Linked DNA regions of Cellulophaga algicola DSM 14237. The protein of the gene in region 1 binds, or shares a complex with, the protein of each later gene. Links are inferred from orthologs where the notes say so. Each region holds a gene or a part of one and is shown on either strand. Other genes may lie near its edges.

What was found.
Region 2: the proteins of secY (region 1) and secA are in contact, whole or in part, in a crystal structure (PDB 3DIN), measured with the Thermotoga maritima proteins. The link is inferred for Cellulophaga algicola DSM 14237 from one-to-one orthologs. Residues at the interface, in WP_004081795.1 of Thermotoga maritima: Glu108, Gly109, Glu110, Glu111, Ala236, Glu237, Arg238, Arg239, Ile240, Thr241, Ile242, Gln243, Tyr244, Ala245, Arg246, Arg247, Val248, Thr249, Gly250, Arg251, Arg252, Val253, Tyr254, Gly256, Ala257, Ser258, Thr259, Tyr260, Leu261, Pro262; in WP_004082002.1 of Thermotoga maritima: Glu261, Ala262, Arg263, Lys300, Ala301, Arg302, Thr303, Ile304, Ile305, Leu323, Tyr324, Asp325, Pro326, Val329, Ser330, Tyr333, Ile336, Lys340, Phe345, Val349, Glu363, Phe364, Tyr374, Ser375, Gly376, Gly377, Glu393, Ile395, Thr482, Ser483.
Region 3: secY (region 1) and secG share a complex: the UniProt entries of both Escherichia coli proteins name them as parts of the sec protein translocase complex. The link is inferred for Cellulophaga algicola DSM 14237 from one-to-one orthologs.

What each region holds. Positions count from the first base shown.
Region 1 is NC_014934.1:702,132-705,126, reverse strand. What follows is about bases 104-2,940. They hold secY (preprotein translocase subunit SecY), read left to right. Parts: upstream 104-770; coding sequence 771-2,111; downstream 2,112-2,940. Other genes in these bases: rpsK (30S ribosomal protein S11), read left to right, coding at 2,936-2,940; rpsM (30S ribosomal protein S13), read left to right, coding at 2,459-2,833; ykgO (type B 50S ribosomal protein L36), read left to right, coding at 2,340-2,456; infA (translation initiation factor IF-1), read left to right, coding at 2,115-2,330; rplO (50S ribosomal protein L15), read left to right, coding at 308-760. Also shown: more of rpsE, read left to right, coding at 1-103; more of rpsK, read left to right, coding at 2,941-2,995. UniProt on the Escherichia coli protein: The central subunit of the protein translocation channel SecYEG. Consists of two halves formed by TMs 1-5 and 6-10.
Region 2 is NC_014934.1:3,070,096-3,074,204, forward strand. Bases 124-4,074 are described here. They hold secA (preprotein translocase subunit SecA), read right to left. Parts: upstream 3,687-4,074; coding sequence 324-3,686; downstream 124-323. Other genes in these bases: CELAL_RS13280 (sensor histidine kinase), read right to left, coding at 124-138; CELAL_RS13290 (DUF2795 domain-containing protein), read right to left, coding at 3,863-4,074. In the rest of the region: more of CELAL_RS13280, read right to left, coding at 1-123; more of CELAL_RS13290, read right to left, coding at 4,075-4,087. UniProt on the Escherichia coli protein: Required for protein export, interacts with the SecYEG preprotein conducting channel.
Region 3 is NC_014934.1:1,022,500-1,025,629, reverse strand. What follows is about bases 62-3,033. They hold secG (preprotein translocase subunit SecG), read right to left. Parts: upstream 1,730-3,033; coding sequence 1,394-1,729; downstream 62-1,393. Other genes in these bases: CELAL_RS04405 (LptE family protein), read right to left, coding at 2,669-3,033; CELAL_RS04410 (hypothetical protein), read right to left, coding at 1,726-2,664; CELAL_RS04420 (co-chaperone GroES), read right to left, coding at 969-1,247; groL (chaperonin GroEL), read right to left, coding at 62-863. Outside these bases: more of groL, read right to left, coding at 1-61; more of CELAL_RS04405, read right to left, coding at 3,034-3,130. UniProt on the Escherichia coli protein: Subunit of the protein translocation channel SecYEG. Overexpression of some hybrid proteins has been thought to jam the protein secretion apparatus resulting in cell death; while this may be true it also results in FtsH-mediated degradation of SecY.

The DNA.
Region 1 (2,995 bases):
ATAATGTTGTTAAGGCTACTTTTGATGCTTTATTGCAAATTAGAGATGCTAAAACAGTTGCTTCACAAAGAGGAATTTCTCTTGAAAAAGTTTTTAAGGGATAAATTAAGGTATTATGGCAAAAGTTAAAGTAAAACAGGTTAAGAGTGGTATTAAAAAACCTCTTAGACAGAAAAAAACTCTTGAAGCACTTGGTTTAAGAAAATTAGGTCAAGTTGTAGAACATGAGAATACTCCTAGTATTATGGGTATGATAGCTAAAGTTAACCACTTAGTTTCAATTGAGGAAGCTTAAAAAAATATAAAGATGAATTTAAATAGTTTAAAACCAGCTGAAGGCTCAGTTCACCGTGCAGGTAAGATTGTAGGACGTGGACAGGGTACTGGAAAAGGTGGTACTGCCACTAGAGGGCACAAAGGTGCTAAATCTAGATCTGGATATTCTAAAAAGATTGGTTTTGAAGGTGGTCAAATGCCTCTTCAAAGACGTGTTCCTAAATTTGGTTTTACAAATATTAACAGAAAGGAATACGCAGGTATTAATTTAGATAAATTACAACTACTTGTAGATAATGGAATCGTTAAAGATGCTGTTAACTTAGAAGTTTTAATTCAAACTAGATTAGCTAGAAAATCTGATTTAGTAAAAATATTAGGTGGAGGTGAGTTAAAAACTTCTCTTAAAATATCAGCACATAAATTTACTGCTACTGCTAAAGCGGCTATTGAAGCTGCTGGTGGCGAAGCAATAAGTTTATAAGAAATACACTATGAAGAAATTTTTCGAGACATTATCTAATATTTGGAAGATTGAAGAGTTAAAAGGAAGAATTCTTGTTACTCTTGGTTTATTGTTAGTATATAGATTTGGAGCGCAAATTGCGCTTCCAGGGATAGATACAACGCAACTAGGAGCTTTGACTTCTGGTACTGAAAACGGAATCTTTGGAATATTAAATGCTTTTACAGGGGGTGCTTTTGCAAAAGCCTCTGTTTTTGCATTGGGTATTATGCCTTATATCTCTGCTTCTATTGTAGTACAATTAATGGGAATAGCTATTCCTTACTTGCAAAAACTTCAGAAAGAAGGTGAAAGTGGAAGAAAAACTATCAACCAAATTACAAGATGGTTAACTATTGGTATTTGTATCCTGCAGGCTCCAACCTATTTATTGGGTTTAAGTCAGTTTGGTGTTCCAGATAGTGCTTTTGTTCTTGGAAAAGGTTTAGATTTCATGATACCTGCGGTTATTATTTTAGTAACAGGTACGGTGTTTGCAATGTGGTTAGGCGAAAAGATTACTGATAGAGGTATTGGTAATGGTATTTCTTTATTAATTATGGTTGGTATTATTGCAACATTGCCTCAAGCTTTCGCTCAAGAAGCTATTTCTAGATGGGAAGGTACAGGAGGTCCAATGTTAGTTTTAATTGAAGTTATCATCTGGTTTGTTGTAATCTTACTAAGTGTTTTATTGGTAATGGCTACACGGCAAATACCAGTGCAATATGCTCGTAGATCTGCTTCTGGCGGTTATGAGAAAGATGCAATGGGAACTAGACAGTATATTCCATTAAAATTAAATGCATCAGGTGTTATGCCAATTATATTTGCACAGGCAATTATGTTTGCGCCAGGATTAATTGGGAAAACATTTAATAATACGGTATGGGGTGCATGGATGGAAGTTCAATTCCAAGATATTTTTGGATTGGCTTATAATTTATTATTTGCATTTTTAATCATTGTATTCACATATTTCTACACTGCAATCACAGTTCCAACGAATAAAATGGCCGATGACTTAAAAAGAAGCGGCGGTTTCATCCCTGGAATTAGGCCTGGAGCAGAAACTGGAGATTTTTTAGATAAGATTATGTCTTTAATTACGTTACCAGGATCTATTTTCTTAGCTTTGCTGGCTGTATTGCCTGCAATAGTTGTTAAGCTAATGGATGTTCAACCAGGTTGGGCAATGTTTTATGGTGGTACTTCACTTTTAATTATGGTGGGTGTGGCAATAGATACAGTACAACAAGTTAATTCGTATTTGTTAAATCGTCATTATGATGGTTTAATGAAGACAGGTAAAAATAGAAAGGTAGCATAAGTTATGGCTAAGCAATCAGCAATAGAGCAAGACGGTAGCATCATTGAAGCATTGTCAAATGCAATGTTCCGTGTAGAGTTAGAAAATGGTCATGTTGTTACAGCCCATATCTCAGGCAAAATGCGTATGCATTATATAAAATTACTTCCGGGTGATAAGGTAAAATTAGAAATGAGCCCTTATGATTTGAGTAAAGCAAGAATTACATATAGATATTAAGATAATAGGATGAAAGTTAGAGCATCATTAAAAAAAAGGAGTGCCGACTGCAAAATTGTTCGCAGAAAAGGTAGATTGTACGTAATAAACAAAAAGAATCCTAGATTTAAACAAAGACAAGGGTAGTTATGGCAAGAATTGCAGGTGTTGATATACCAAAACAAAAAAGAGGGGTAATTGCTCTTACTTATATCTTCGGAGTAGGTAACAGTAGAGCTAAAGAAATTTTAGCAAATGCCCAAGTAAGTGAGGATACTAAAGTGTCTGATTGGAACGATGATGAGATTAGTCGTATTCGTGAATCAGTTTCGGCTTTTACTATAGAAGGAGAACTTCGTTCTGAAACTCAATTAAACATTAAACGTTTAATGGATATTGGTTGTTATAGAGGTATTCGTCATAGATCTGGTCTTCCATTAAGAGGACAAAGAACTAAGAATAACTCTAGAACTAGAAAAGGTAAGAGAAAAACTGTTGCGAACAAGAAAAAAGCAACTAAATAATAATTAGACAGTCATTAGTATTTGGACGTTAGAAGAATCTGTCTGAAATCGAAAGGTTTAGGATTCCAATAACTAAGAACTAACAACTAGAAACTTAAAAATATGGCAAAGTCAAATACAAAAGTTGCAAAGAAACGTAAGGTAATTGTAGAATCTGTAGGT
Region 2 (4,109 bases), 2.4 Mb from region 1 along the record:
AAACACGTACGGAATTACTTCTGTAATCTTTAAAAAGTAAATACATATGAAACCAAACACTAAGGATAGGGCTGATGAGATGTAATTTACTTTTAGAATTAGGTTTTTTTTGGTTTTAAGGCGTTGTTGGTGAGCCATTTATTTAGTTTTACTGCTAATAATTTTCCTTAACAGGTGGAATTTCCAAGCATTAAGATAAGTATTTTCTCTATAATACCATCAAAATACAAAGAATCTTATGTAAAACTAAATATGTTTTTTGGTTAAAAGCAAAAACGACAGCCATTATAGGCTGTCGTTTTAGAATATATTTTATATGAAAATTAATGCGCTGTGATCACCCATTCTCCTTTTGAAAGAAGTGGTTCGGCTTGTTTAAACTTTACCGTTTTACTTTCTCCAGACATTACATTTTTAATAGTAACACGGTCATTACGTCCAATTTTTGGAGCTTCACGGGTTATTGTCTCGGTAATTGCAGGTCTGCTTCCTTGATTTTGACCTACAGCTCGATGTTGTGCAGCAAGTTCATCACTATTTAAAACCTCTTCTTTACTAACGTTTAAACTTTCTTTAGGCTCACTAATAGTTTTGGCTTCTTGAATGTTAGTATCGTTGCCATTAGGGATTTCTCCTTTATATAAGAATGCTACAACTTCTTTATTAACGTTTTCAATCATTCCTTTGAATAATTCAAAAGCTTCAAACTTGTAAATTAACAATGGATCTTTTTGTTCGTGAACCGCAAGTTGTACAGATTGCTTCAATTCATCCATTTTACGTAAATGAACTTTCCATGCATCATCAACGATGGCTAAAGTGATATTTTTCTCAAAATCTGTAATCAACTGTTTACCTTCACTCTCATAAGCTTCTTTTAAATTGGTAACAATATTAAAAGTTTTTATGCCATCAGAGAAAGGAACCACAATACGTTCAAATTTGTTTGCATCATCTTCAAATACATTTTTAATTACCCGATTTGCAACGGTAGCACTACGCTCCATTTTATCTTGATAATGTTGGTATGCATTTTTATACAATAAAGATGCTATTTCTTGAACACTTCTCTTTGTAAATTCTTCTTCTGATAACGGGGACGTAATCGAGAAGTATTTAATCAATTCAAATTCAAAATTCTTATAATCACTAGCATTCTTATTTGTTTCCGTAATTACTTCGCAAGTGTCATAGATCATATTTGCAATATCAACCTTTAGACGCTCACCTTGTAAGGCATGACGACGACGTTTGTAGACAACCTCACGTTGTGCATTCATTACATCATCATACTCTAATAATCGCTTACGAACTCCAAAGTTGTTCTCTTCAACTTTTTTCTGAGCACGCTCAATAGATTTGGTCATCATTGAATGCTGAATAACTTCACCATCTTCTAAGCCCATTCTGTCCATCATTTTTGCTACTCTGTCAGAACCAAATAAACGCATTAGGTTATCTTCAAGAGATACATAGAATTGTGAACTTCCTGGATCTCCTTGACGTCCAGAACGACCTCTTAATTGGCGGTCAACACGACGAGAATCATGACGTTCTGTCCCAACAATTGCTAAACCACCTGCTTTTTTAACGGCTTCTGATAATTTAATATCGGTACCACGACCAGCCATGTTTGTAGCAATAGTTACAATACCAGCTTTACCAGCTTCTTCAACAATATCTGCCTCTTTTTTATGCATTTTAGCATTCAAAACATTATGAGGAACTTTGCGAATACTAAGCATACGAGATAAAAGCTCAGAGATTTCAACAGATGTTGTACCTATTAAAACAGGTCTTCCAGCAGCAGAAAGTTTAGTAACTTCTTCAATTATCGCATTATACTTTTCACGTTTTGTTTTATAAATTAAATCATTTCTATCATCTCTAGCAATAGGCCTGTTGGTAGGAATCTCCATAACATCTAGTTTGTAGATTTCCCAAAACTCTCCTGCTTCTGTTATAGCTGTACCCGTCATACCGGCAAGCTTATTATACATTCTAAAGTAGTTTTGTAAAGTAACTGTGGCAAAAGTCTGTGTTGCAGCTTCAATTTTTACACTTTCTTTAGCTTCAATAGCTTGGTGTAATCCGTCAGAATAACGACGACCGTCCATAATACGACCCGTTTGTTCATCAACAATCATTACCTTATTTTCCATAACAACATATTCTACATCTTTTTCAAAAAGTGTATATGCTTTTAATAGTTGATTTAAAGTATGAATACGTTCGCTTTTAATACCAAATTCTTTGAAAAGTTCTTCTTTAAGTTCAGCCTCTTGCTCAACATCAAGATTTTGACTTTCAATTTTAGCGATGTCTCCACCAATATCAGGCATTAAGAAGAAGGTAGGATCTTGTTCCCCAGAGATATGTTCTACTCCTTTTTCGGTAAGCTCTATCTGATTATTTTTTTCGTCGATAACAAACCAAAGTGCCTCATCTACTTTTGGCATTTCACGGTTGTTATCTTGCATGTAGTAATTCTCAGTTTTTTGAAGCAGTTGTTTTACACCTTCTTCACTTAAGAATTTTATTAATGCTTTATTTTTTGGTAATCCACGGTGAACTCTTAATAATTGAAAACCACCTTCTTTAGTATCACCAGAAGAAATTAATTTTTTAGCTTCCGCTAAAACGCCTGTTAGATATTGCTTTTGTAAGGTTACAATATCGTTTACTTTTGGTTTTAATTGATCAAATTCTTGAATGTCTCCTTTTGGTACAGGACCAGAAATAATTAAAGGGGTACGTGCATCATCTACCAAAACAGAATCGACCTCATCTACAATAGCAAAGTTGTGCGGACGTTGTACTAAATCACTTGGCGTATGCGCCATGTTATCTCTCAAATAATCAAAACCGAATTCATTATTTGTACCGTAAGTAATATCTGCATTATAGGCTGCGCGTCTACCATCAGAATTTGGTTGATGATTATCTATACATTCTATAGTAATACCGTGAAATTGAAATATTGGAGCCATCCAAGCGCTATCACGTTTGGCTAAGTAATCATTTACCGTTACTAAATGAACTCCATTACCTGTCAATGCATTTAAATATAAGGGTAAAGTTGCTACTAAAGTTTTACCTTCTCCTGTGTGCATTTCAGCAATTTTGCCTTCATGTAATGCAATACCACCAATAAGCTGAACATCATAATGTACCATGTCCCAGGTAACCTCTTTACCAGCTGCATTCCATGAATTCTGCCAGATAGCTTTATCACCTTCTAAAGCAACATACTCTTTTGTTCCAGAAAGCTGTCTGTCATACTCAGAGGCAGTTACTTCTATTGTAGTATTATTAGCAAAACGTTTTGATGTTTCTTTGACAACAGCAAAGGCTTCTGGTAATATAGCTTTTAGCGTTTTTTCAGAAATTTCATAAACTTCCTTTTTAAGGGCGTCTATTTCTGCGTAGATATCTTCATTTTTGTCAATATCTTTTGAGTTTTTCACTTCTGCTTCAAGCGCCTGAATCTGATCGTTAATGACTTGTGTGTCATTTTTAATTTGTGCTTTGAATGAAAGTGTTTTATTTCGGATTTCATCATTGCTTAAACCAGCAAGTTCTTGTTCGAAAGAATGAATCTTATCTATGATAGGTTGTAGTTCTTTGACATCTTTCTTAGCCTTATCGCCTACAAAAACTTTTAAAACAGAATTTAAAAAACTCATACGGTAAATTATTTTTTTTAATCTATGCTATAACCATACCAAAGGTATTATGCCGGAATAACATGACAGAATGAACTATAATAAACAGCAATATTGATAATGCTGTCACTCAAGTTCAAAATTAAGTAAAAAAAAAGCCTCAAATGAGACTTTTTTAATGTTATTACGTTAATATTTTAATATTCGTCCTCGTTCCAAAGGTAATCTTCTTCCGTTGGGTAGTCTGGCCAAATTTCTTCGATAGATTCGTAAATTTCACCGCCTTCTTCTTCCATAGACTGTAGATTTTCTACAACCTCTAGTGGAGCTCCGGTTCTAATTGCATAATCTATCAATTCGTCTTTGGTAGCTGGCCAAGGTGCATCACTTAAATAAGACGCTAATTCTAAAGTCCAATACATGTTAGTGGTATTATTTTAATTT
Region 3 (3,130 bases), 320 kb from region 1 along the record:
ATTGCTTTTCTTCTGTCTCCAAAACCAGGAGCTTTAACAGCAGCAATTTTTAAAGAACCTCTTAATTTATTCACTACTAAAGTAGCTAATGCTTCACCATCAACATCTTCTGCAATAATTAAAAGAGGTTTTCCTGATTGAGCAACTGGCTCTAAAACAGGAAGGATATCTTTCATAGAAGATATTTTCTTGTCAAAAAGTAAAATGTAAGGGTTCTCTAATTCAGAAACCATTTTTTCTGAATCGGTAACGAAGTAAGGAGAAAGGTATCCTCTATCAAACTGCATACCTTCAACAACATCAACATACGTATCTGTTCCTTTGGCTTCTTCAACAGTGATAACACCTTCTTTACCAACTTTTCCGAATGCTTTAGCGATTAGTTCACCAATTGTTTCATCGTTGTTAGCAGAAATAGATGCTACTTGTTTTATTTTATCAGAAGAATCACCTACTTTTTTTGCTTGTTTAGCTAAGTCTTCTACGATAGCCTCAACAGCTTTGTCGATACCTCTTTTTAAATCCATTGGATTAGCACCGGCAGCAACATTTTTTAATCCTTCTTTTACGATTGCTTGTGCTAAAACTGTTGCGGTAGTCGTACCATCACCAGCTAAATCGTTGGTTTTAGAAGCAACTTCTTTAACCATTTGAGCACCCATGTTTTCTAGGGGGTCAAGTAATTCTATTTCTTTTGCAACTGTAACACCATCTTTAGTAACTACAGGAGCTCCAAAAGATTTACTGATGATTACGTTTCTACCTTTAGGTCCTAAAGTTACTTTTACTGCATTTGCAAGTGCATCAACGCCTCTTTTTAGTCCGTCACGTGCATCTATATCAAACTTTATATCTTTTGCCATTTTTAATTTTGTTTTAAGTCCTCCTCAGGAATCTGAGAATTTGTTTAATTAATCGTATAATTTAATTTAGTAGATTTCCGGTTTAAGGGAAATAAAAAAAGTAATTTATATAATCGCTAATATGTCGCTTTCACGCATCATTAAAAAGTCAGTACCTTCTAATTTAAGCTCGGTTCCTGCATATTTACCATAAAGAACGGTGTCACCAATTTTAACGGTAACTAAGTCATCCTTGGTTCCAGGACCAACGGCAACAACTTTCCCTTTTTGAGGTTTTTCTTTTGCAGTATCGGGAATGTAAAGTCCAGAAGCAGTTTTTGTTTCAGCTGCCATTGGTTCAATAAGCACTCTATCTGCCAATGGTTTAATATTAACTTTAGCCATATGATTAAATTTTATTAAATTGTTTTGATTTTATTACTCTATTGATGGCAGAAATTATGCCATTGCTGAATAACTGACACTTTGTAAAACAAAAATGCCAGCTTGTCATCCAAGCTGGCATTTTAAAATATATAATGTCGTGTTACTTATTCCGAATCAGGAGTCGAAATAGGTTCTGGTAATGAATCAGGAACTGTGTTTTCAATGTCACCACCTTGTAAAAGCTTAGAATCTGCTTCTCTGTAATCATCTTTTAAAGAAATATTCGATAAAAGAATTAATACGATAAGTAGTGTCGCAAGAGTCCAAGTACTTTTATCTAAAAAGTCTCCAGTCTTTTTTACTCCACCAACTACTTGGCTACCGCCACCACCTAAAGATGAAGAAAGTCCTCCGCCTTTTGGATTTTGTACCATTATTACCAACATCAATAAAAGACTCACAATGATAATAAGGATTAAGAATATTGTAAACGTGCTCATTTATTTTCTTTTTGTATTTTTTCTACTAACTTTATTTGGCTTGCAAAGAAACTACTTTTTTCTGGATATTTCAAACTTAAAATTTTGTAAGCTTGAATAGCTTTTTTGAACTTCTTTTGTTCCAGATATACTTTAGCTAAAGTGGCAGTCATCAACTCTGTTGTATCTATTTTCATAGGATCGTCAATAGGTGCTAGAACTGCGTTTTTTTCTCCGGGAACTATTTTTGGGTTTTTTTCTATGAATTGATCAATCAAATCAAAGTTTTTCTTCCTCAAAACCTTTTTTGCAGTTGATTTTAAGGGCTCGTTTTTTACTTTATTCTCTTTTTTGTTGTCAATTGAGGCTGTTTTTTCTCTTTCGATGGGTTTTTTAGAGGCTAGTTGCATCCATTCGGTAAAAGAATATTTTTCTTTTTTAGTAAATGGTAATGGACTACCCATCGTTACTTCCACTTCTTTTTTTTTAGCTTCTGCAATCGCTATATCAATTTTTGGGTCTTTTGAAGTAAATAAAGCAGGGTCTAATATTTGTTCTGCATCTTTTGTACTTTGTGGTAGCGCTTTGTCTTCAATAGAGTCATCAAGCAATGGTTTTTTTACTTCTTCAGGAATACTAATAGTTTCATACTCAATTTCTGTATCCGCTAATGTGGCTTGTCTTCCTGAGATACTATTGGCTATACCGTTTTGTAAAAATTCTTTAGAAGTAATAAAATCGAATAAAACATCACGATCTGTGGTGTATGCGGCAGTAACCTTTAATGCGCTATTGTATTTAAAGCTATTTAAATTTTTTAAGCCTTTTAATTGCAAAGCACGTGCAGCTTGAAAGTAAGGGAACTCATCAAGAATATCATCCAATTGATTCGTCTGCACGGGTGAGACCAATTTTTCTGGATGTTGCAAAAGATATGTAAAGTCTGTTACGTTCATAAAATTACCAATCTGCTAATGATGCATTGAAAATATCTTGTGTGATACGCTCAAAAATCTCCTCTAAAGCTGTTGATTTTATAGAGCTATAACTTGTAGTAGCTCCGTAATCATAAAAGAAAGAGAAACGTTGATCAAAATCTACGTCTTCTTTTTTATTGTTAAAGAATCTTACAGTTACCGTCATTGTCAGCCTGTTTTGAGCAGAAGTCTGGTTAGCGGTCGCAGTCATAGGGGTAATTCTAAACTCTGTAATTTCTCCTTCGTATACCAAATCTCCGCCAGAAGAAACTAAATCTAAGCTGGTTTGGTTTAAAATTAAATCTTGTAGTTCTCTAGTAAAATCACGATCTAAACCGGGTTCAAAGGTAGAACCAGGACTTTGAGCGGCATAATTTTGAAATAAGCGTACTTCATAAGTTTTTGCGTCTCCAACATCACCACCAGTAAAATTGTATATGCTGCA